2 regions of the Bradyrhizobium sp. IC4059 genome follow, and region 1 is predicted to be linked to the other one. Evidence: riboswitches for the same ligand, from Rfam matches in the RefSeq annotation. Region 1 holds a riboswitch; the other holds the start of a gene.

Region 1 (11,205 bases):
CGCTCGAGCGTGGCGTAGGAATCGCGCAAATGCGCCGCCATGCGGTTGAACTGCTCGCCGAGCGCCTCAAGCTCGTCGCCGGTCTTGATCGCGAGCCGCGAGTTGAGGTCGCCGCTGCCGATCCGCCTGGCTCCTTGGGTCAGCAGCTGGATCGGCACGGTCATGCGCCGGCTGAGAATGAGCGAGACCAGCACCGCGCACGCGAGCAGGATCACGAGCAGGAAGGTCGAGCGGCCGATCGAGGCATAGATCGGCGCGTAGGCTTCGGTAAGCGGCAGCTCGACGAACACCAGCCAGCCGAGCGAGGGCACGGTCGCATAGGTCGACAGCACGCGCTGGCCGGAGAGATCCTCCTTGACGAGGCCGCCCGAAGGCGGCCCGATGCCGTCGAGCGCGGCGCGGACGTCGGCATGGCCGGAGAGATCGCTGCGCTGGAGCGCCCGCCATAAATCGGGATGCGCGATCAACACGCCCATGCGGTCGACGACATAGGCCTTGCCGGTGTTGCCGACCCTGATTCCCGTGACGAGGTCCCAGATGAAGCGCAGATTGACCTCGGCGACGATCACATCGGGAGCGCGCCCGGTGCCGCGCGTGGCGAGCGTCATGAAGGGCTCGGTGTCGCCGAAGAAATAGACGGGACCGTAATAGGCCCGGCTGTCATTGGCACCGCGGAAGGCGGCTGAAGCGGAGAGATCGGCGTTGCTGCCGACCTTGTCGGCGATCCGGCGCGATACGCGCAGCTGCTCGCGGCCTTCCGAATTGAGCTGGGCGATCTCCGCGATCGCAGGCGAGAGGCGCAGGAGGCGGATGGCGTTCAGCCGCTCGTCCTCGTGGGTCGACAGCTCCGGCGGCAGGCGCGCGAGCCACCTGATCTGGTTCTCGATCTGGCCGATGAACTGGCCGATCTGAATCGCTGCGGAGGCGGCCTGTTCGCGCTGGGTCGCCGCCAGCAGCTGCTTCTGCTCGCGATAGGAGAACCAGACGTCGAAGCTGGTGTTGATGGCGAGCGCGGCGAAGGCGAGGGCGACGATCGAGTAGAGATATTTCCTGAACAGCCGGCCGGAAGGCGTGCGCGAAGGTTCCTGGTCGCCGGGATCGTTCACTCGCGGATCTCGTCGGCGCGCGCGAGCAGCGTGAACGGGATCGTCAAGCCGAACGAGCGGGCGACCGTGCGGTTGATCAACAGCTCGTATTTGCGCGGCGATTGCACTGGAAGGTCGCCGGGCTTGGTGCCGCGCAGGATCAGGTCGACGTAATCGGCCGAGCGCACGTCGAGCGTTGGGCCGTAGCTCATCAGCCCGCCGGCATCGATGAAGTAATGGAACGGATAGATCGTGGGCACGCGGTATTTGGCGGCGGCCGCGACCACCGCCTTGCGGTTGACCACGAGGAAGCTGTCGACCAGCGCCACCATCGCCGCCTTGGGCAGTTCGGAAAAGCGCTTGACGGCGTCGTCGATCTCCGCGGGCGCGTTGACGGGCGCGGGGATCACGGAGACGCCGGATGCGGCAGCCTCCTGCTCGATCGATTCGAGGAAGAAGCGTCCGCCGCGCGGCGTGGTCGCTGGGTTGAACAGGATGCCGACGCGCGCGACGTCGGGCACGGCCTCGCGGATCAGCTGGAGCCATTTGCCGCCCATCTCGGCGCTGCTGTTGGTGAAGCCGGTGGCGTTGCCGCGGGGATGCGCGAGGCTTTCGACAAAGCCGTTGCCGACCGGATCGTTCGCGGTCGCAAACACGACCGGGATGGTCTTGGTGGCGGCAAGGACGGCGGCGGTCTCGATCGTCGACCCCGTCAGGATCACGTCCGGCTTGAGGTCGAGCAATTCCCGGACGGCCATCTTCAGCCGGTCCGGCGCGCCGAAGGTGAACGGAGCTCGAGGCGGAAGTTGACGCCTTCGACCCAGCCGCGCTGCCGCAAGCCGGCGACGAGGTTGCCCAGGCGAGAGCTCGCGCTGTCGATCATGCCGCGTCTGGTCAGCTCGTCGTCGAGCGGCAATGCGGTGAGCGAGGCGACGATCCGCATACGATCCGGCGTTGCGCCGAGCGCGATCCATCCCGCGACCGATGCAGTCGCGAGGCGAATGAAGCCGCGGCGATTGACCGCCGAGGAAACGAAAGATCGCCCCGTCATGGACTACGTTGCACGATCGCCTTGCTTTGCTCGATGCTTAGCGCGAAAGCGGGGTGCCCACAATCGACGAAAGGCGCATGTGAATGTTCGTTCGCAGGCTTTCGATCTGGTGCCCGGCGGCCTAGCGCCGCAGCGTGAACGCGTCCGCGCTGCGCCGTTGCTCCCATTTCGCCTGCTCCAGCTCGGGCCGGTCGCACTCGATCTCGGGATAGCCGATGCAGAGATAGGCGATGAACTTCCAGCTGTCAGGCACGTCGAGAACAGCGTGCATGCGCGCAGGGTTCAGTATCGACACCCAGCCGAGGCCGATGCCCTCGGCGCGGGCGGCGAGCCACATCGCGGTGATGGCGGCGACCACGGAATATTCCGTCGTTTCAGGCATGGTCGCGCGGCCGAGGCCGTGGCCGATGTTGCTGCCCTTGTCGGCGAACACGGCAAGATGGCCGGGCGCCTGCTCGAGGCCGGACAGTTTCAAGGTGGCATAGCGGGCGGCGCGGTCGCCGGAGTAGCAGCTCAGCGCGTCGGCATTGCACGTCCTGAAATCTTCGACCACGGCGCGGCGCGTTGCAGCATCATTGACGATCACGAAGCGCCAGGGCTGGCTGAGGCCGACCGAAGGCGAGAGGCAGGCGGTCTCGATCAGGCGATCGATCGCCCCCTCCGGCAGCGGATCGCTGCGGAAGCGGCGCACGTCGCGGCGCCACACGAACAGCTCGCGTAAGTGCTGGCGGAAGCTATCGTCGAACTCGACCATGAGGTCATCGCCCCATTTGGAAGGACGCCGCCACCAGCAGGATCAGGATCTCGCCCGTCTGCTCGAACGCGCCGAGGATGTCGCCGGTCTGCCCCCCGATTTGGCGGATGGCAAGCCGCGCCAGCAGCAGGCCGGCCAGTGACAGCAGGATCAGGCCGACCAGCGCCTTGCCCGGCCCCAACGTCAGGGCAAGCGCAAGCGTTCCAAGCGCGAAGGCGATGGCCACGCTGCGCCCGGGCGGCGCCCCGGCGCCGGCAGAGAGGCCATCAGGCCGCGCCGACGGGACTAGCGACATGAAGGCCGGCAGGCCGGCACGGGCAGCAACGTGCGCCGCGCACAGCGCGAGCATGACGGCCCATGGATTTGCGATCGTCGCAAGCGCGCTCCAGCGCAGGCCGAACGATAGGATCAGGGCGCAGACGCCATAGGTCCCGATCCGGCTGTCGCGCATGATCTCGAGCTTGCGCTCGCGCGTGCGGCCGCCGCCGAGGCCGTCCGCGGTGTCGGCAAGTCCGTCCTCGTGCAGCGCGCCGGTGATGAGGGCGGTCGTGGCTAGCACGAGGAGGGCGGCAAGGCTCGGCGTCAGTCCGAAGCGAATGGCGATCTTGTAAGTGAGGGCGCCGGCGAGGCCGACCAGCAGTCCCGCGACCGGCAGCGCCCACATTGCCCGCGCAACGGCGCCGTCGCCCGCAGGCTTCGAGGATGCCACCGGCAGGATCGTCACGAACGATGTCGCCATCTTGAGATCGGCGAGGATGTCCTTGAGGTGCTCGGCGCGCGGGATCATTTCAGCTTCAACGGCAGGCCGGCGACGACGAACTCGACCTCGTCGGCGACACCGGCAATGATCTGGTTCATGATTCCGGCGGCATCGCGGAAGCTGCGCGCCAGCGCGTTGTCGGGCACGATACCGAGGCCGACCTCGTTGGTGACGAGCACGACGGGGCTGTTGAGGCGGGGCAGCGTGTCGGCGAGCTCTCTCACCTCTCGCTCCCAATCGCGCGCCGCATGCATCAGGTTGGAGAGCCACAGCGTCAGGCAGTCCACCAGCCTCGCGCCGCCACCTTCGGTCGAGAGCAGCGCGGGCACGAGATCGAGCGGCACCTCGCGCTCGATCCAATCGGCTCCGCGCCGCGCGCGATGTCTTGCGATGCGTTCCTGCATTTCGCCGTCGAGCGCCTCGGCCGTCGCGACGTAGACGGGCTGGCCGGCAAAGCTGCGCGCGCGCGCCTCCGCCCGGGTGCTCTTGCCCGATCGCGCCCCGCCGGTGATCAAGATGATGGCCATAAAGGTCTCCTGCCGCAGCACTAATCATCAAACGCGGCCAAAGACAAAGCCGAAATCAGGCAGCGAGGGGCTTGCGCTCGGCCGCCGTCTTGCGCAACAGGGGCGGGACAGGAGCTGGATGTGGACTTTGCGGGCGCGATGTTGGTGGCGATGGCGGTGGATGCCCTTCTGGGCTGGCCGGCGTGGCTGTTCGCGCGGATCGGGCATCCCGTCACCTGGCTGGGCGGGCTGATTGCCGGCATCGACACCGCCTTGAATCGCGCGTCCGATCCGCCGGCGTTGCGCCGAGCCGCGGGCGTCGCCGGCGCGCTTGCGGTGATCGCGCTCTCCGCGGCGCTCGGCTGGGCGCTGCAATCACTGCTTCCTTCGGGCTGGATCCAGATCGTGCTGATTGGCATCCTGGCCTGGCCATTGGTCGCGCTGCGCTCGCTGCACGATCATGTCGCTGCCGTGGCCACGCCCTTGCTGGCCGGCGACGTCGCCGCCGCGCGCGAAGCGGTCTCGCGCATCGTCGGCCGCGATCCCGCAAGCCTCGATCAAGCCGGCATCGCGCGCGCGGCGATCGAGAGCCTTGCCGAAAACGCCTCCGACGGCATCGTGGCGCCGGTGTTCTGGGGCGCACTGTTGGGCTTGCCCGGCATCCTCGGCTACAAGGCGATCAACACGCTGGACTCCATGATCGGCCATCGCAGCGAACGCCACGAAGCCTTCGGCTGGGCGGCAGCGCGCATCGACGACGTCGCCAATTTCGTCCCGGCGCGGCTGACCGGATTCCTGTTCGTGCTGCTGGCACCGCAGCGGTCGGAATCATTGGCCTGCATGACGCGCGATGCGCGCCGGCATCGCTCGCCCAATGCCGGTTGGCCGGAAGCGGCCATGGCCGGCGGACTCGGTGTGCGGCTCAGCGGTCCCCGCATCTATCACGGCAGCACGACCGAAGAGCCCTGGCTGAACGAAGGCGCGCGCGATCCGCGCGCCGCCGACATCGTCGAGGCGCTGACGGTCTATCGGCGCGCCATGCTGCTGGTCGCAGGCGTGCTTGCGATCCTGGCTTTCGCGTGAAACAACGGGGCATGCGCGAGCACGGTGGAAATCTGGACCAGGCCCAGCAGCGTTTTGGCGGACGCGCGGAGGACTGGATCGATCTGTCGACCGGGATCAACCGGCTGCCGTATCCCGTGGGCGAGGTGAGCGCGCGCGCGTGGAGCGCGCTGCCATCACGCGCCGAGATCGAGGCCCTGCATCGGGCCGCAGGGCACGCGTACCGCACCGGCGCGCCCATCGTTGCGCTTGGCGGCGCGCAGGCTGCGATCCAATTGCTGCCCCAACTTGCGCGGCCCGGTCGCGCGCGTATTCTCGCGCCGACCTACAATGAATATGCCGGCGTGCTGTCTGCCGCAGGCTGGGAGGTGCAGGAAGTCGGAGAGCTTGGCGCGCTGCCGGGCGCGGATCTCGCCATCGTCGTCAATCCCAACAATCCCGATGGCCGGCGTTCTGCGCCACAGGATCTGCTCGCGCTGCTGCCCCGCGTCGGCCGTCTCGTCGTCGACGAGAGCTTTTCCGATGCCGATCCGCAATCGTCGCTTGCACCCGACGCGGATCGACCGGGACTGTTGATCCTGCGGTCGTTCGGAAAGTTTTATGGCTTGGCCGGCCTGCGGCTCGGCTTCGCCATCGGTCATGCCGCCGACATCGACAAGCTTGCCGCCGTGTCGGGTCCATGGCCTGTTTCGGGCGCGGCGATCGAAATCGGCTGTCGTGCCTTGCGCGATCAGGCTTGGGCGGAGGCGACGTCGGCGCGGCTCGCGCGCGACTGTGTTCGCCTCGATGCGATGGCGCATTCGCGAAGCTGGCGGCTCATCGGCGGCACACCGCTGTTTCGCTTGTACGAAACGGCTGACGCGGTGGCTGCGCAGGAGAGGCTCGCGCGCAGCCACATCTGGTCCCGCGTGTTCGCGCAACAGCTGACATGGCTGCGCCTCGGGCTCCCCGGCAGCGAAGCCGAATGGACGCGCCTTGCCGAGGCCCTAGCGCGCTAGCGCGAGCAGGCCTTCGACGTCGAGATGCTTTTCCATGTGATCGGCCAGCGCCTCGAGCGCGCTCTCGACGCTGGCGTGATAGGGCTCGTCGCCCGCGGGAATGTCGAGCTTGGCGAGGTAGGCCTTGCGGAAATCATCTGACGTGAACAGGCCGTGCAGATAGCTGCCCTGCACACGGCCGTCGCGCGAGATCGCGCCTTCCGCCTCGCCGTCCAGCTTGGCGAAGGGGCGGGCGCGATCCGGGCCGTCGGTGCGGCCGATGTGGATCTCGTAGGCCTGGATCGGCTGATCCGTCGCGGCATGCACGGCCGTAACGCGCGTGAGGGTCTTTTGCGGGCTCATCACCGTCTCGACATCGAGAAGCCCGAGGCCCGGCGTGTCGCCCGCAGGTCCTTCGATGCCTTCGGGGTCGGTGACGCTGCGTCCCAGCATCTGATAGCCGCCGCAGAGGCCGAGCACATGGCCGCCCCTGCGGTAATGCGCGAACAGGTCGACGTCCCAGCCCTGCGCGCGCAGGAAGGCGAGGTCGCCGCGGGTGGATTTTGAGCCAGGGATGATCACGAGCCTGGCATCGCCGGGAATGGCTTCGCCCGGACGCACCATCACGAGATCGACACCCGGCTCGAGCTTGAGCGGATCGAGATCGTCGAAATTGGCGATCCGCGACAGTGCGAGGCAGGCGATCTTGCATTGGCCCGGCTTGCGCGCATCGCGCAGGCCGAGCGCATCCTCGGCCGGTAGCTCGCCGGCACGCGGAAACCAGGGCAGCACGCCGAAGCCGCGCCACGACGTTTTCTGCTCGATCAGCCTGTAGCCGTCGTCGAACAGCGTGGGATCGCCGCGGAACTTGTTGATGACAAAGCCAGAGATCATCGCGGCATCGTCGGGGTCGATCACCGTCTTGATGCCGACCAGCTGGGCGATGACACCGCCACGGTCGATGTCGCCGACCAGCACGACCGGCACATTCGCCTTGCGGGCAAAGCCCATATTGGCGATGTCGGACTTGCGCAAATTCACCTCGGCCGGGCTCCCGGCGCCCTCGACCAGCACCAGATCGGCCCGCGCCTTCAAGCGTTCGAAACTCTCCAGCACCGCGCCCATCAATGACGGCTTCATCGCGGCGTAGTCGCGCGCACGCGCCGTCGCGATGCGCTTGCCGTGCACGACGACCTGCGCGCCGACATCGGTCTCGGGCTTGAGCAGCACCGGGTTCATGTCGGTGTGCGGCTCGACGCCGGCGGCGAGCGCCTGCAGCGCCTGGGCGCGGCCGATCTCGCCGCCGTCGACCGTGACCGCGGCATTGTTCGACATGTTCTGCGGCTTGAACGGCAGCACCCGCAGACCGTGGCGCGCGAAGGCGCGCGCGAGGCCGGCGACGATGAGCGACTTGCCCACGTCCGAGCCGGCTCCCTGGATCATCAGCGCGCGTGCCATGATGACTTCAGAACTCGACGCCGGCCTGCGCCTTGATGCCGGAGCGGAACGGATGCTTCACGAGCGTCATCTCGGTGACGAGATCGGCGATCTCGATCAGCTCGTCCTTGGCGTTGCGCCCGGTGAGCACGACATGCGTCATCGCAGGCTTTTGCGTCGTCAGGAAATCGACGACTTCGGCGATGTCGAGATAGTCGTAGCGCAGCGCGATGTTGATCTCGTCGAGCACGACCATGCGCAGCCGCTCGTCGAGGATCAGCTCCTTGGCTTTCTCCCAGCCGGCGCGCGCGGCAGCGATGTCGCGGGTGCGGTCTTGGGTCTCCCAGGTGAAGCCTTCGCCCATCGCGTGGAACTGACAGAGTTCGCCGAAATGGCCGGTGAGTAGGCGCCGTTCGCCGGTATCCCAGGCGCCCTTGATGAATTGCACCACCGCACAAGGAAAGCCATGCGCGACGCAGCGGACGATCATGCCGAAGGCCGAGGAGGATTTTCCCTTGCCCGCGCCGGTGTGGACGATGATCAGGCCTTTTTCGCCGCTCTTGGTCGCCATGATCTTGTCGCGAGCGGCCTTCTTCTTCGCCATTTTGGCGGCGTGGCGGGCGTCGGTTTCCTCGGTCGTGTGGGTTTCCGGTTCAGGCGTCATCGGTCCCGGTCCTTCGGCTTGACAAGTGGCGGCCACCGGCAAATGGTGGCCTGGCGTTGGTTCCTGTCCTATGACAGGCGAAGAGGGAATGCGATAGGGTCCGAATCCGCAAAGATTTGGGTCCAAACTGCAGCCGCCCCCGCGACCGTGACCGGAGAGATGCCCGAAGCCACTGATTCCTTTTGGAATCGGGAAGGCGGGGATCGAAGGGCCAAAACCCTGCTCCGCAAGCCGGGAGACCTGCCAGCGCGACGAGTTTTGGACCGGCGGACGGGGTGTTCCGCGACGGGGAGCGGGCCTTTCTGGAGAATGGTCCGTGCGCCTCATCGCCTCCCGCTGTTATCTGGAAGAGGCGATGACCGTCACACTTCATGTCTGCATCACCTGCCGCGCCGGCCAGACGCTCGGCGAGGGCGAGACGACGCCCGGCAAGCGCCTGCATGGCGCGATCCTCGAGGCCGGCGTGCCCGAGGGCGTCAGCGTGGTTCCCGTCGAATGCCTGTCGGCGTGCAGCCAGGGCTGCTCGGTCGCGCTCAGCGCGCCCGGCCGCTGGTCCTATGTCTATGGCCGCCTCTCCGATGCGAATGCGCAGGACGTGGTCGCAGGTGCTGCGGCCTACGCGGCGGCGCCCGACGGAATCGTGCCCTGGCGCAGCCGTCCCGAAATCTTCCGCAAGCAGTCGCTTGCCCGTATTCCCCCTGTTACCGTCGTGCCGGAGGCCGCTGAATGAACTCGCTCGCAAAAGTCCCGGTTACGGTCGTCACGGGTTTCCTGGGCTCCGGCAAGACGACGCTGATCCAGCATCTGCTCAGCAATGCCGGCGGCAAGAAGCTCGCCGTGCTCGTCAACGAGTTCGGCAGCGAAGGCGTCGACGGCGAGATCCTGAAGTCCTGCGCCGATGCGAACTGCCCGGAGGAGAACATCGTCGAGCTCGCCAATGGCTGCATCTGCTGCACCGTCGCCGACGATTTCATTCCGACCATGGAGCAACTCTTGGCGCGCCCGGTGCGGCCCGATCACATCCTGATCGAGACCTCGGGCCTGGCGCTGCCAAAGCCGCTGCTGAAGGCGTTCGACTGGCCGGAGATCCGCTCGCGCATCACGGTCGACGGCGTGATCGCGCTGGCCGACGCCGAGGCCGTCGCGGCCGGCCGCTTCGCGCCGGATCCGGCTGCGGTGGAAGCGCAGCGCGCGGCGGACGACAATCTCGATCACGAGACGCCGCTGTCAGAAGTGTTCGAGGACCAGATCGCCTGCGCCGACATCGTGCTGCTGACCAAGGCCGACCTTGCGGGCGCAGCCGGAATCGAAGCCGCAAAGGCGGCGATCACAGCCGAGATGCCGCGCCGCGTGCCGATGCTGCCGGTCACCGATGGCGCGATCGACGCGCGCGTCATCCTCGGCCTCGGTGCGGCCGCCGAGAATGATCTCGCCGCGCGGCCCTCGCATCACGACGGCGAGGAAGAGCATGAGCATGATGATTTTGCCTCGGTCGTGATCGACCTTCCGGAGGTGGCGGATATCGAGGCACTGATCGCCTCCGTCCAGAAACTGGCGCGCGAGCAGAACGTGCTGCGGGCCAAGGGCTACATCGCGGTTGCGGGCAAGCCGATGCGCCTGTTGTTGCAGGCGGTCGGTGAGCGCGTGCGCCATCAGTTCGACAAGCCATGGGGCGCGGGTCTCAGACAGTCGAAGCTCGTCGTGATCGGCGAGCATGGCGATATCGACGAGGCCGCCATCAAGGCAGGACTTGGTCTTTCAGGATCTGGCATCTGATGCACGTCGTCTTCCGCGAGAGCCGCGGTCTCGAGGAGACCGCGACGCCAAGAGACATCGGCCAGGACCCGGCCGATCTCGTGGTGCTCTCGTATTCGGATTCCGACCTTGCCGCCTTTGCGGCCGGCTGGCGCCGCGGTCGGGGCAGCCTGCCGTCGCTGCGGCTGGCCAATCTCGCGGAGCTGCGTCATCCGCTGTCGGTCGACACCTATATCGAACGGACGCTGTCGCAGGCGCGGGGCATATTGGTGCGCCTGATCGGCGGGGAGTCCTATTGGGCATACGGGCTCGCGGCGCTCCAGCAACTCGCGCAAGAGCGCAACATCGTGCTCGCCGTGCTGCCGGCGGACGGCCGCGACGACGCGCGGCTGGATGCGTACTCGACCCTGCCGGTCTCGACGCTGCGGCGGCTCAAGGTGCTCTGCGACTCCGGTGGCCCGGTCGCCGCGCAAGCCGCGATCGCGCAGCTCGCGCTGGCCTCAGGCCTTTATGCCGGCCCGGTCATCGGCGAGATGACCGTGTCCGAGATGGGATTCTATGATCCCGCGCGCGGTGTCATTGCCGCGCCAGTTGGCGAGGGCAAGCCGCGCGCACTCGTGACGTTCTATCGCTCCTATCTCACCGCCGCCGATACGGGGCCCGTCGACGCCTTGATTGCGGCGCTGCGCGAGAAGGGATTTGACGCCTACGGCGTGTTCGTCACCTCGCTGAAGGCGCCGGGCGTTGCCGACTGGCTGCGCGCGCATCTGGCGCAACATCCTGCGGCGGCGATCGTCAATGCGACGGCGTTCTCGGCCCTTGGCGATGACGGCACGACGCCGTTCCATGCCGCATTCTGTCCGGTGTTCCAGGTTGCGCTCTCGACGGCGCGGCGCGAAGATTGGGCGGAATCACTGCGTGGCCTGTCGCCCGGCGATCTCGCGATGCATGTCGTGCTGCCGGAGGTCGACGGCCGCCTGTTCGCAGGCGTGGTGAGTTTCAAATCGGCCGGTCAGCGCGATCCCGATCTGCAATTCGCGCATCTAGCGCACAGGCCCGACGAAGAGCGCGTCAACGCCGTTGCCATGCGCGTCGCGGCTTGGCGTCGCCTCGCGGAGAAGCCCGCCGGCGAGAAGCGGTTGGCAATCGTGCTC
Region 2 (11,205 bases), on a different contig from region 1:
GCGAGCGGACCGTGTTCCGTACCAACGATGCGACGGCCGATAGCCCTCTGCCGCGGCTCACGCCATCGATACCGCGCGCCGTCCGGTCGAATCGGGCAGAGCCTGTTCGCGCGGAAACCAAGCGATGTTCGCAATGTTCACAAGGTTGTCTAAATTTGTCAGCTCGCAGCGATGAACTTCGTCCAGGATCTAATGGCGATTCGATCTGGGAGCGGCTCGAAATCATGCCGCCCTTCGATCAGGATCTGGAGATTGCCGTGATCGAGGGCAATTCAATTCACCGGGTGGTCTTTCCTTGTCGCCGGGTGTTCGGCGGATGGATCAACGCGAATACCGGAGAGCACGTCGCCGTGCAGCCGACGCATTGGCGTATCTGGCTCGGATAGCGGCGGCCATCCTGCACAATAGATTGGCGTGAGTTGAGGCAGGAACTGGGTTCGGCGTCCTCTCGTCGGAAACTATCTAGAGTTTCTTGAATGAGAGCGCCTGACGGGAAACATGTCCGAGCGGACCGATTGTGGTGGGGGCTTGCGGTGACCGTCCGGCATCACTCCTCGCATTGCTGTCGCAACCGTTCCCAATGTACTCGCGAGCGACACACCTCTGTGTAGATTTTGACTCTCAGACCAAACGATCGCTTACCACGTCATAATTAGCAACGATAAATGTGTCGATATGAGTCCATATTTTCGGCGAATGTTTCTCGCCTTGATGAACCGTCGGCTATTCTCTCTCGGCCAAGTAGCGCGACGCGTCAGCGTCGTTCCTCCGGGTTCACCTCCTTCGGACCACCAACTGGGGCCAGGCATTTTGGTTGGCCCCAAGGCTTGCTCGAGATTGTGGAGAGCGCAAGTGACCACAAGCAAATTCGCTTGGTCGAGAACAGACCCGAGCGCGGGATCAATGGTTTTGCGGATCGGATGCTGCACGCAGTTCGCGGGCGGCAGCGACCATGTTGGTTAGCGCAGGCCGAACCTCCTCCCAGTTGCGCGTTTTTAGGCCGCAGTCCGGATTGACCCAGAGCTGCCATTCCTGCAAACGCGTCCGAGCCAGTACCATCAGCTCCTGCATTTCGCCCACCTCGGGAACGCGTGGAGAGTGGATGTCGTACACGCCCGGTCCGATTTGATTTGGATAGTCGTACTTGCTGAATGCGTCCAGTAGCTCCATTTTCGATCGCGACGTTTCGATCGAAATGACATCCGCATCCATTGCAGCGATCGCACCGATGATGTCGTTAAACTCTGAGTAGCACATATGTGTATGAATTTGCGTTTGATCGGCAACGCCCGATGAGCAAATGCGGAAGCACTCTCCGGCCCAATCGAGATATGCCTTCCACTCCGATCGGCGCAAGGGCAATCCTTCGCGGAGTGCCGCTTCGTCGATCTGGATCATGGCCGCACCGGCATTCTCGAGATCGCGGACTTCGTCGCGGATGGCGAGCGCCAGCTGACGGCAGACCTCGCTTCGAGGAATATCATCGCGAACAAACGACCAGTTCAGGATCGTCACCGGTCCGGTCAACATGGCCTTCATTGGCTTGCTAGTTAGTGATTGCGCATAGCGCCACCAGTCCACAGTGATCGGCTTCGACCGCACTACATCGCCAAACAGGATCGGGGGCCTGACGCAGCGCGAACCATAAGACTGTACCCATCCCTTCCTGGTAAATAGGAAGCCGCCGAGTTGCTCGCCAAAGTACTGCACCATGTCATTGCGCTCAAATTCTCCGTGCACGAGGACGTCAAGACCGATGTCCTCCTGCCAATGTACGGCGCGGGCTATCTCCTCCTTGATGAACCTGTCGTATTGTTCGTCGCTCATCGCGCCTAGCGCATGCGCCGCACGAGCATTTCGAACCTCTCTGGTCTGCGGAAACGATCCGATTGTCGTGGTGGGAAAAGCTGGTAGTCCAAAGCGCGCCCTTTGGATCTCGGAACGACGGGCAAATGGGCTTGCGCGCCTGCGCATCGTCTGGTCGATCGCCCTCATCCGGGTAGCGACATTGGCATCATGGATCTTCGGCGAAGTCCGGCGGGCAGTCGCAGCGCATTCCGAATCGGCAAGAGCGAGCCCAACATTTTGGTCGCCAGCGAGTGCTCGCGCCAGGATCGCAAGCTCACGCATCTTCTGAACAGAGAAAGCAAGCCAGCTCTTGACGTCGGACGTGAGCCCGGTCTCGAGTTCAACATCGACCGGCACGTGAAGCAGCGAGCAGGATGGAGCGAGCTGTACACGGTGCTTGCCGAGCTTCGCAATCGCGGGCTCCAGCCGCTGACGAAGGGACGACAAGTTCGACCGCCATACATTCCGGCCGTCGATGACCCCGAGCGACATGACGAGATCACTTCGGCCGACAGCGACGATCTTATCCAACAACTCTGGCGCTCGAACTAGATCAAAGTGCAGACCGGAAACCGGGAGGCTCAATGCGGTATCCAGATTGTCGCCTAGCTCGCCGAAATAGCTGGCAACCATGATCTTGATAGCCGGTCCCTCCTTTGCGAACCGGTTATAGGCATGTAGCAATGATTTTCGCACCGCTTCGTCCAGATCAAGGACCAGGCAGGGCTCGTCAAACTGAACCCAACTTGCCCCTCGTTCGGCCAATTCATGCAGAACGTCGATATAGACCGGTATCAAATCATCCAGTAGGGAGAGGGGCTGGAACGCGCTATCGGCACTCTTACCGAGCTTTAGGAATGTGACGGGCCCGATCATGACAGGGCGGGTTTGAAAGCCTAGAGCCTTTGCTTCCACATACTCTTCAATTGGTTTGCGAGAGCAAAGTCTGAACCCCTGTCCCTTGTAAAACTCGGGAACCATGTAGTGGTAGTTGGTATCAAACCACTTAGTCATTTCCTGCGCGGGTGCGCCAGACCCCCGCGGGCCCAGACCGCAACTCGCATCCTGATCGTCGCATTGTGATCCGCGAGCCATGGCGAAGTACGTCTTGAGGGAAACGGATTCTCCTTTCGAGGCGTAGATCTCCGGGATAGCGCCAACCATGACACTTGTATCGAGCACCTGATCATACAGCGAGAAGTCATTCGACGGAATGACCGTGACGCCGAGAGACTTCTGACGAGCCCAGTTCGCTGCGCGCAGGCCGGATGCGTCCTCGAGCAATTGCTGTTCGCTGATCTTTCCGGCCCAGTAGCTTTCAAGAGCGAATTTGAGCTCACGCCTTGGACCGATGCGTGGCGTACCGAGCGTAGCAACCGGAAGAGAGAGAAGAGACATAGTGTTAACCCCTGTTGGGGACAGAGGCCATGGCGGACGCAGGCAGAGGAAGTCGCGCGCGCGACGGCTGCTTGGCGCACCACCGAGACACCCCGCCCGTGGACCAATCTATCGTCGGGGCAGGTCTCCTGGCTCGCTGGCTCATCGCTGCTGTCCGGCCTTCCCAAAGCCGTGCGGGCTTCAGTGACATCGTTGGACAGTAGCTCGCCGCTCACAGTTGCGGGGGCAGCGCCGGCATTTGGACCGGCTTCCCTCTTAGCTCCGGATCAAGTGGGATTCGGAGAACCTCGACGAGCTTGGATTATCGGCAGGAGGACTCTTCCGTCAACCTCTCAGATTATGTGCCACGCTAATGTGCGACATCTACTAGGCGAATGACCGTCCATCTCTATGATTCTCTAAACAGAGCTATCGCAATCAGAGATGTCCTTGTCGGATGTCGGAGTGCGACTCGGAGCTGCCTTGAGGCGACGCCGCCCGCCCCATCAATGAAAGGGACAAAACCAGCCCGCGTAGCGGCGACTACCGCCGTTTCGAGCAGAATGCATTCGATGCGGCTTCCGATTTCCAGCGGTTCGCCCAGCACATTCGCTGGCCAGCTATTTTCTCGACTAGAGGATCCCCATTGAACACGTCAAGGCAGGAGGCGCAATCTAGCAACATACGCGGCGAGCAGGTTGATTTTCGTGCCAGCCAGACTTCTCGGCTCGTATCGCCAGCCATCATGTAGGCCGAACGCCGACGGCAACTTTAGCGAACCACCCGGTTCAATGACGGCAAACACACCGTCGAATCTCATCAGGCACTTGGCATCGAGGCGTTCACCTCTTCCGCAAACTATCTGTGCGGGACAAGGATGCACAAACTACGGCCGATACACTGAATGGAAACATCGAAACGTGCGCAGGTCGGAAAGTCGACAATAGGGACATAAAACCCGTGCAAATCTCCGCCTGCTGCCTGGCACGAAGAATGCAAGCCCCTCGACATGCCCAGTCTCTTCTGCTGGGGATGTCCAGCTCAGCCAATTGACGCTGTCGCTGGCTATGGAAGTTAGCGGCGCGTGACATAGAGGGGAGCGCCTGCCCGCGCGGGACAGCCGCGGGTGCCCCGTCGCGTCTCCGTAAACTTCTTGCGCTCGCTCATAGCAGGTTCAAGGTTGCCCGCCTTGAAAGATGTACGGATGAAACGTGATAGGCCGAGGGTTATGAAGAGAATGTCGGGAAGACCCGCGCTATGGCTTCGCCTGGGCGGACTTCTAATCTGCCTAGCCTGGCCGGCTGCCATGAGTAACACTATTCGCGCCAGCGACAACCCACTTGTCGAAAGACTCAAGTCAACGTGGCGAGCGCAAGATGGTGAGACGATAGAACAAATCATCTCCAATGTCTCGAAGGTGGCACAGTTCGTCCCTCAGATGTGGGGGGTCGCTGAACTTGGCGAAAACGACCATGTTTTCGTTTCGTGGACCAGGCACCGAGACAACAAATCAGACGAACAGTACGCTATCACCTGGAAAGTCGCGCTCGACGGTACGATTGAGCTTGCGTCAACCTATGCGAAGCCGATGGAATTGGGCTGGCGTGCCCTAGCGCTCTCGTTGATCGCCAAAGAAGTCGCAGATGGTGAAAGGGACGCAAATCTTAGCTTTCTGCATGATCCAAGTAACTTCAACTTTGTGACTACGCCGCAAGGCCGGCTCGGCGATCTTCTGCGGCAGGGCCGATGCACTATCATTGAACCTGTTGGGGTCGACTACTTACCCAAGCAGAATGACAAGCCGAACGAGAAAGGCGATCTATGGCGCATTCTGCTCTTGGTGAATTGCGATATCCAAGGACCACGTTATTTTACACACAACGGGGTCATCACCTTCGAGAAGAGCGAAGGCCAAGATTGGGAGCCACAATCCTCTTTTGCCAAGCGCATCGCGAAATTTCCTCCGGGCTCCTGGTTCCAACGGACCGAGCCAAAGGAAGAGGAAGACTAGGAGAGCGAAGGCCTTAGCAGACGGTCGCGCAGGGCAACATCGCACCGCAGCTGCCGTACGGTCGAACGCCTCGTACCAACTGCAAGACATACGCGCTCTGCAGTTGCGTTGTTTACGGCTCCGCAACAGTCCCGCTGCCTTTCTCGCAGCAGTTCGGCCCGCCGTAAGGAAGGTCGAGCAGCACAATTGCGTTCTTCCACCACGTGTCGAGCTTAGCGGCGCGTACTAGTTTGCGAGATGTGGTTTGCCGCCTGCACTCCACCCAGTGAGAGCACACCAAGTTGCTGGGGGGAACCAGCTCTCATGCATTCTTCAGTAGAGAGTTTGTAGATGCCTCCGGCCCAAGCCGACTCGGCGTGCGCGCCGCGCATCGTGTGACTGCGGCATACGCAGGAGCGTGAGCCAAGCGACTTTGACCCGGCACTAGGGACCTATGCTGAGACGAAACGGGCGAGGAAGTTAAACTGGTAGCAACCCCGGCATACCCGCTGAGCGCCTGCCCATTTCCGAGTGCGCAGGGCGGGAAGCTCCGGAGCTGTACGCAAGAACGTTGAGCGCCGAACTGACTCGGCCCTAGATTTCCTCGCATTCATTCGTCTGCACGTCATAGACCCGGATTTCAAGCATCGGAAACCGCTTCTTTAATTCTGCTCGACCTGCCGTGGCACCGTCTTTGGTCGCGAATTCGGCTCTGAGTTGGCCATCTACTTCAAGCGCGTAAGATGAGACCGGTACTTCCCGAACGACTGCGACCATCTCATTCCCATTATGTAGTGAGGTGCTAAGAAACGATGTGTAGCTTGAGTCGGCTAAACCGCACCAGAGCTATTCGCCCCGAGTGCGCGATGTGCAAACATTGAAACCTCACACTGAATTGCATCAGGATGGCACTCGCGATTGTCCGAACACGTCGGCAGCTTGCCCACGCCCGGTGCATCCACGGCAAAGCTCGCGGCTCGATATCGCAGCCTTTCCAATTCCTGGAGAAAACGGGCGCTGATGCCAGCGTTCCTGGGTAAGCCACTTGAGATCGCGGGGAACCGTCACTACCAAAGAGCGGCGGCCCGTAGCGCCGCCTGAGCCATAAACAGTTCAGTTCTTGTACACACGTCTGGGCAGTAGCACCAACGACGATGGTGCCGCGCGGAGGAGCCAAATGCCATAATGCGATTGGTATCAACGATCATCTCGTCTGGCGTAACAAGGAACGGATTTGCGCGGTTTGCTCGAACAAGAACGCTTCATTTACGCGGCGAGCGTTGAGGCTGAACTCCATCGCGTCTTTGTCTAACCCGGTCAGAGCGAGCCAGACCAGATCCTTTTTGAACATCTTTTTCGTGACAAGACTTTGGGGCGAATTTCCTCGCCCTCGTCGGAACTGTCCGGTTTGCCGATGGAAGTCATCACCAACCATGGCAAGGTTGCTCCTCAACGCCTGACTCAGCCGCAAGCGCCGACGCTTCATAGTCGCTCACTTTTTGCAAGGAGGAGCACAGCATTCCGAGGATCGGGTTTGTCCAGCATCGCGAGTTCGGCGCCACGCGGAGGATCTCCTCCTTAGGCTCAACGGTACAGTACGCTTCCGGTGAGAGAGCCGCCGATGCTCGAAGGACACCGCCCCCCACGCACGGGAAGAAAGCTCTTGATCCTTACGCAGCGTCAGGTCGTAGGTTCGGTCTCACGCCAAGCTCTCATAAAGCACACATCGAAGCCGGCGGAATCTACATCTGTGGTCGAGCAATCGAATGTATCGGCACCGTATCGTGCGTGAACATGGATCAGTAGCGAAAGGTTATTGTCGGGATGAAGCACCGCGGAATTATGTTCGCATTGATCGCCCTCATCACATCTCCGGTTTTCGCCGCGACACTCAGCGGTGCTCCGCGCATCCTCGACGGCAATACAATCCAGATCGAGAAAACGACCGTTCGTCTCTCAGGCATCGAAGCTCCTGAGACGGATCAGATTTGCCTCGACGCACAGGGCCGGAAATGGGCCTGCGGCGTAGCTGTTCGCGACGAGCTCATCAAGCATTCGAATGGGCGAACGTGGGATTGTCATACCGAAAGAGTCGATGAGTATCGGCGAGCCCTCGGCAGCTGCTTCATCGAAGGCGAGGATATAAACGCCTGGATGGTACGCTCGGGCTTGGCGCTATCGGCTGGTGCATCTCACCATACCTACCTTGTTTATGAGTTGGCGGCCAGCACAGCCCATGCGGGGCTGTGGTCCGGCGCGTTCATCGCGCCCTGGGACTGGCCTCGCCGCAATAGGGGTACGATTATCGTGGGCGCGACGTCGGTTCCGGTCGACGCTCAGGAAGTCCTGCTTGGATCCGTCCTGCTATCGGAACCGCCGTCCCCCGAGTGCCTGATAAAAGGCACTGTCGAGCGCAGAGGCGAGCGCATTTATTACCTGCCAGGGCAACCCGGTTACGAACAAATCGGCATGACGAAGAAGCGCGGCGAACGCTGGCTCTGCAGCGAAGCGGAAGCCGAAGCCACCGGGTGGCGTAAGGCCGTGCCATGAGGCGACACATGCAAGCAGCCCATTCTCAAGACATGTCCCATTTAAACAAGCACGCGCGTTCGCGCCGGTCACTGTTGCTCTTTGCTGCTTCGACAGCTTTCCTGCGGTTCGGCAGTAAGATTGTCGACGCGAAGGAAGCAAAAGGCCCGCCCAAGCCAAACAACCTGCTCTCGCCAGATGCTGCCCTGAGTCGGCTGCTGAAGGGGAACGATCGTTATGTCCAGGGCGCATCACGAGTCGACGATTTCAGGCGCGAGCGGCCGGTCTTGGTTGAGGGACAAAATCCATATGCAGCGGTTCTGAGCTGCGCCGACTCCCGCGTGGTCCCCGAACTTGTCTTCAACAGCGGACTAGGTGATCTGTTTGTCTGCCGGGTCGCCGGCAACTTCGCTAACGATGATACGCTCGCCAGTATGGAATACGCGGTTGCCATACTCAACACGCCGCTGATCCTCGTACTTGGCCACGATCATTGCGGTGCGATAGACGCCACGATCAAGTCGCTCCATGAAGATAAGCGGCCGCCGGGGCACATTTCATCCCTGGTCACTGCACTTTCTCCTGCAGTGAAAGCATCTGGCGACCAAGCCGGCGACGCGTTCGCCCAAGCAACCCGACAAAATGTGATCAATAACGTCAACAAATTCAAATCGACGGGTCCGATTCTGAACGCCGCAGTCGAGCAGAACCGACTGAAGGTCGTCGGGGGCCTGTATCGGATCGACACCGGCAAGGTCGATATTGTGAGCTGATGCCAGCACCTTCACACTCCCGGCAAATCGTCTGCTGCCTGATACAGCGCTTCTGTTCCGCGCCGTTTTATTGGTCCATCGTCTACAACAAATACGCCGGATGCTATCCGCTCCACAATTGTCATCGCTTCAGGAACCCTTAGATATGCGCGGCCTCTTAATTCTTCTCGTGTTATACGCACTCATGTTGGCAACGCGCGGCCAGCATCAAGAAACACACATAGCGCGTCCGGCAGCATTCATGCCTCCTGGTTGAACCGCCAACCCAATGGAGGTGTTCAGGCAGCAGATCGCATCGCGAAGCATTGCAGGCTCTGAACTCCAGAGCACGCGACGATCCCGCGAGCTTCTCAGCTCCGAGCGGGCAAGGCATCCACGGTCCTGCTTTTATAACCGAGCTCAGCCAGGGCCGAGGATCACATAGTACAACCAGCAAGACTGCCCGGCCTGGGGCTGTAAAGCAACATGCTACCCGCATCAGTACCGGACAGCCCTCCTGCATCAGCCATTTGGGAGACCGCGACCATCGGAAAGCCAGCCGCGCATCAATCGTTCGTTAGATCGTCTCGTTCGCCGTCCTCCATGACGAGCTCGACACGAGAAGAAACTCGACGCTTACAAAGTGCGTCGCCTGTACGCGGAGGCTGGTCGGTTCTAAGCCGCGGCGAGACTTAGCGAATGTTTCGAGTTCTATCTGCACAGCTGACTTCGGTGCGCCAGCAGCCATGTTTCAACTGCGCGCACCGACGGAAATCATCTGGCAACCGCGCTTCCGGAATCAGGCTCTTCAATCACTCAGTCGCTTATGGGAACAGAGCACTAGCTTCAGAACGTGTCGTGCCTGGTCTGTCGCAACGCTCGTGATGCGCGCATAGTTGTCGCAGGAATTTGGCAAGCTCGGCCAGGATCGGAAGAATTGGTAGACCGCCGAAGAAAGAGCCGCCAGCGGCCGCAAGAGGGTCGGCCAGTCAGGAATGTGCACGAACTTCTTGCGTTCGGTACGACAGAACGCGGACAGGCTCCTCTGTTGCTGGCAAGCCCGGAAAGCCCCCGAAACCTGTTCGAAACGCTTCGTCTTCGCTTGCATGAGCGGGGCACTCTTGCAGTCACCTAGAACCACAGTTGATCGTGCAATTACAGCGTCTGGAGCCGCCGTGCGTTTCTTGAACACCTGCGGTCTGGAGGTCAGCATCTAAGCAAGCGCTCACCAGCAGTCGCACGAGCAGCAAATTTGGGCTGTTGGTGGCGTCAGGAGACCGGAGCGGGACTTAAGCTTAAGCAGGAACGTTGAACCCGGTCGTTGGCGGTCGAGGTCCGCCTCTGTGGTTTTCTTTGCCGCTTGTTGAGTTAATGACATCTTGTGCCTGAAAGAAAACACGGAGACACGAGCATCGTGCTGGCATGGCACGGCGGAGTGATCTCGCGCGATTCAGACAAAGTCGGCAGCCATGCTTGATGGCACGTCAATTGCTGGGAAGGCGGGCAAGAGGCCGCAGGCTTGGGCGCTCTACCAAGCACAACTCAAGAATTCCAAACTTGGTTCGACCCGGCCTGTCCCAAGTGTGACCACACGTTCATGTGGAGAAGACATGCACCGCAGCCCCCGATCGATCGCCGGAGAGTCAGTGCGGCAAAGGCGGATCGATGCCGCCGCAGCGTACCGGCTGCTTTGCCGGCCAGCCTCAATGCCAGCGACAACAGCTATATCTCGTTCAGGCCTCCGGCCGCTTAACTTGGGAAGCTACCCCATGCAATCTCATGCATTCGATATCAACTGCGACAGGTTTGAGAATGCCGCCCAGCGGGTGCCAGATCACCTGGCCTCGCCATACGCCTAGTCCATATGAATGACGCGCGGCGATGATCGGCTCAAGATACGGAGGATGATCTATGAACGCTCCACCAGAAAAGATAACTTCCGGGACCCACGCCGCGACTGCGACCTGGGCTGATCTGTCGAAGCTACTCGTCGACATCCGAGCGCGTCGCAACGAGTTTAGCCGCGCGCAGAAGATTCCAAAAGAAATCGTCGACGGCTTCAGACGCGTCGGCGTCTATCGGGCTATGGCTGCCAAGCGATTCGGCGGTGAGGAGCGAACGCCAGCCGATTTTTGTCGGCTGGTCGAGCGCATTTCCGAGGCCGACGGCTCCGCCGGTTGGGTCGCCAGCTTCGGGGATGGAGCTCGCTACCTCGCTGCTCTTCCGGACGACACCCTTCGCAAAGTGTACGCCAATGGACCTGACGTGGTGTTGGCGGGTGCGCTTTTCCCGCTCCAACCCGCTAAGCGATGCGCCGACGGATTTATCGTGAACGGCGTGTGGCCATTCGCTAGCGGCTCACCCGAGGCGGATTTGATAGGAGTTGGTATCACGTTGGAAGACGATCCGAGCGGTGACCTCCCGCGTGTAGCGGTGATGCCGGCCGAGAAGGTGACAATTCGGCCCAATTGGGACGTCATCGGACTGCAAGGCACCGGAAGCCACGATGTCGTGGTCAGCGACGTCATTGTGCCAGAGGAATGGACCTTGATCCGCGGCGGTCCGCCGACACTTGATGGGCCGATCTATCGTTATCCGGCCGTCGCCTTCGCCGCGCAGGCGCATGCCATTGTCGGCATCGGGATTGCGCGCTCCGCAATAGACGACGTAATCGCCATGGCCGAAACCCGTGCCTCGATCACTGGAGCG

The links. A riboswitch is a leader RNA that binds a small molecule or an ion and turns the genes downstream of it on or off. The one in region 1 is predicted to bind cobalamin.
Region 2: another riboswitch for cobalamin. It lies ahead of metE (5-methyltetrahydropteroyltriglutamate--homocysteine S-methyltransferase); the one in region 1 lies ahead of I6F12_RS05480 (DUF1636 domain-containing protein).

What each region holds. Positions count from the first base shown of each region.
Region 1 is NZ_JADYVH010000001.1:1,181,213-1,192,417, forward strand. It holds gene I6F12_RS05430 (hybrid sensor histidine kinase/response regulator) at 1-1,106, opposite strand, end outside; gene I6F12_RS05435 (ABC transporter substrate-binding protein) at 1,103-1,843, opposite strand; gene I6F12_RS05440 (hypothetical protein) at 1,846-2,136, opposite strand; gene bluB (5,6-dimethylbenzimidazole synthase) at 2,258-2,890, opposite strand; gene cobS (adenosylcobinamide-GDP ribazoletransferase) at 2,895-3,677, opposite strand; gene cobU (bifunctional adenosylcobinamide kinase/adenosylcobinamide-phosphate guanylyltransferase) at 3,674-4,177, opposite strand; gene cbiB (adenosylcobinamide-phosphate synthase CbiB) at 4,298-5,239, shown strand; gene cobD (threonine-phosphate decarboxylase CobD) at 5,251-6,216, shown strand; gene I6F12_RS05470 (cobyric acid synthase) at 6,205-7,653, opposite strand; gene cobO (cob(I)yrinic acid a,c-diamide adenosyltransferase) at 7,661-8,296, opposite strand; cobalamin riboswitch at 8,337-8,559, shown strand; gene I6F12_RS05480 (DUF1636 domain-containing protein) at 8,652-9,026, shown strand; gene cobW (cobalamin biosynthesis protein CobW) at 9,023-10,072, shown strand; gene cobN (cobaltochelatase subunit CobN) at 10,072-11,205, shown strand, end outside.
Region 2 is NZ_JADYVH010000003.1:218,087-229,291, reverse strand. It holds gene I6F12_RS11355 (hypothetical protein) at 1-386, shown strand, start outside; gene metE (5-methyltetrahydropteroyltriglutamate--homocysteine S-methyltransferase) at 901-3,246, opposite strand; cobalamin riboswitch at 3,347-3,551, opposite strand; gene I6F12_RS11345 (nodulate formation efficiency C protein) at 4,532-5,236, shown strand; gene I6F12_RS11340 (hypothetical protein) at 6,420-6,650, opposite strand; gene I6F12_RS11335 (thermonuclease family protein) at 7,058-7,765, shown strand; gene I6F12_RS11330 (carbonic anhydrase) at 7,774-8,517, shown strand; gene I6F12_RS11325 (acyl-CoA dehydrogenase family protein) at 10,408-11,205, shown strand, end outside.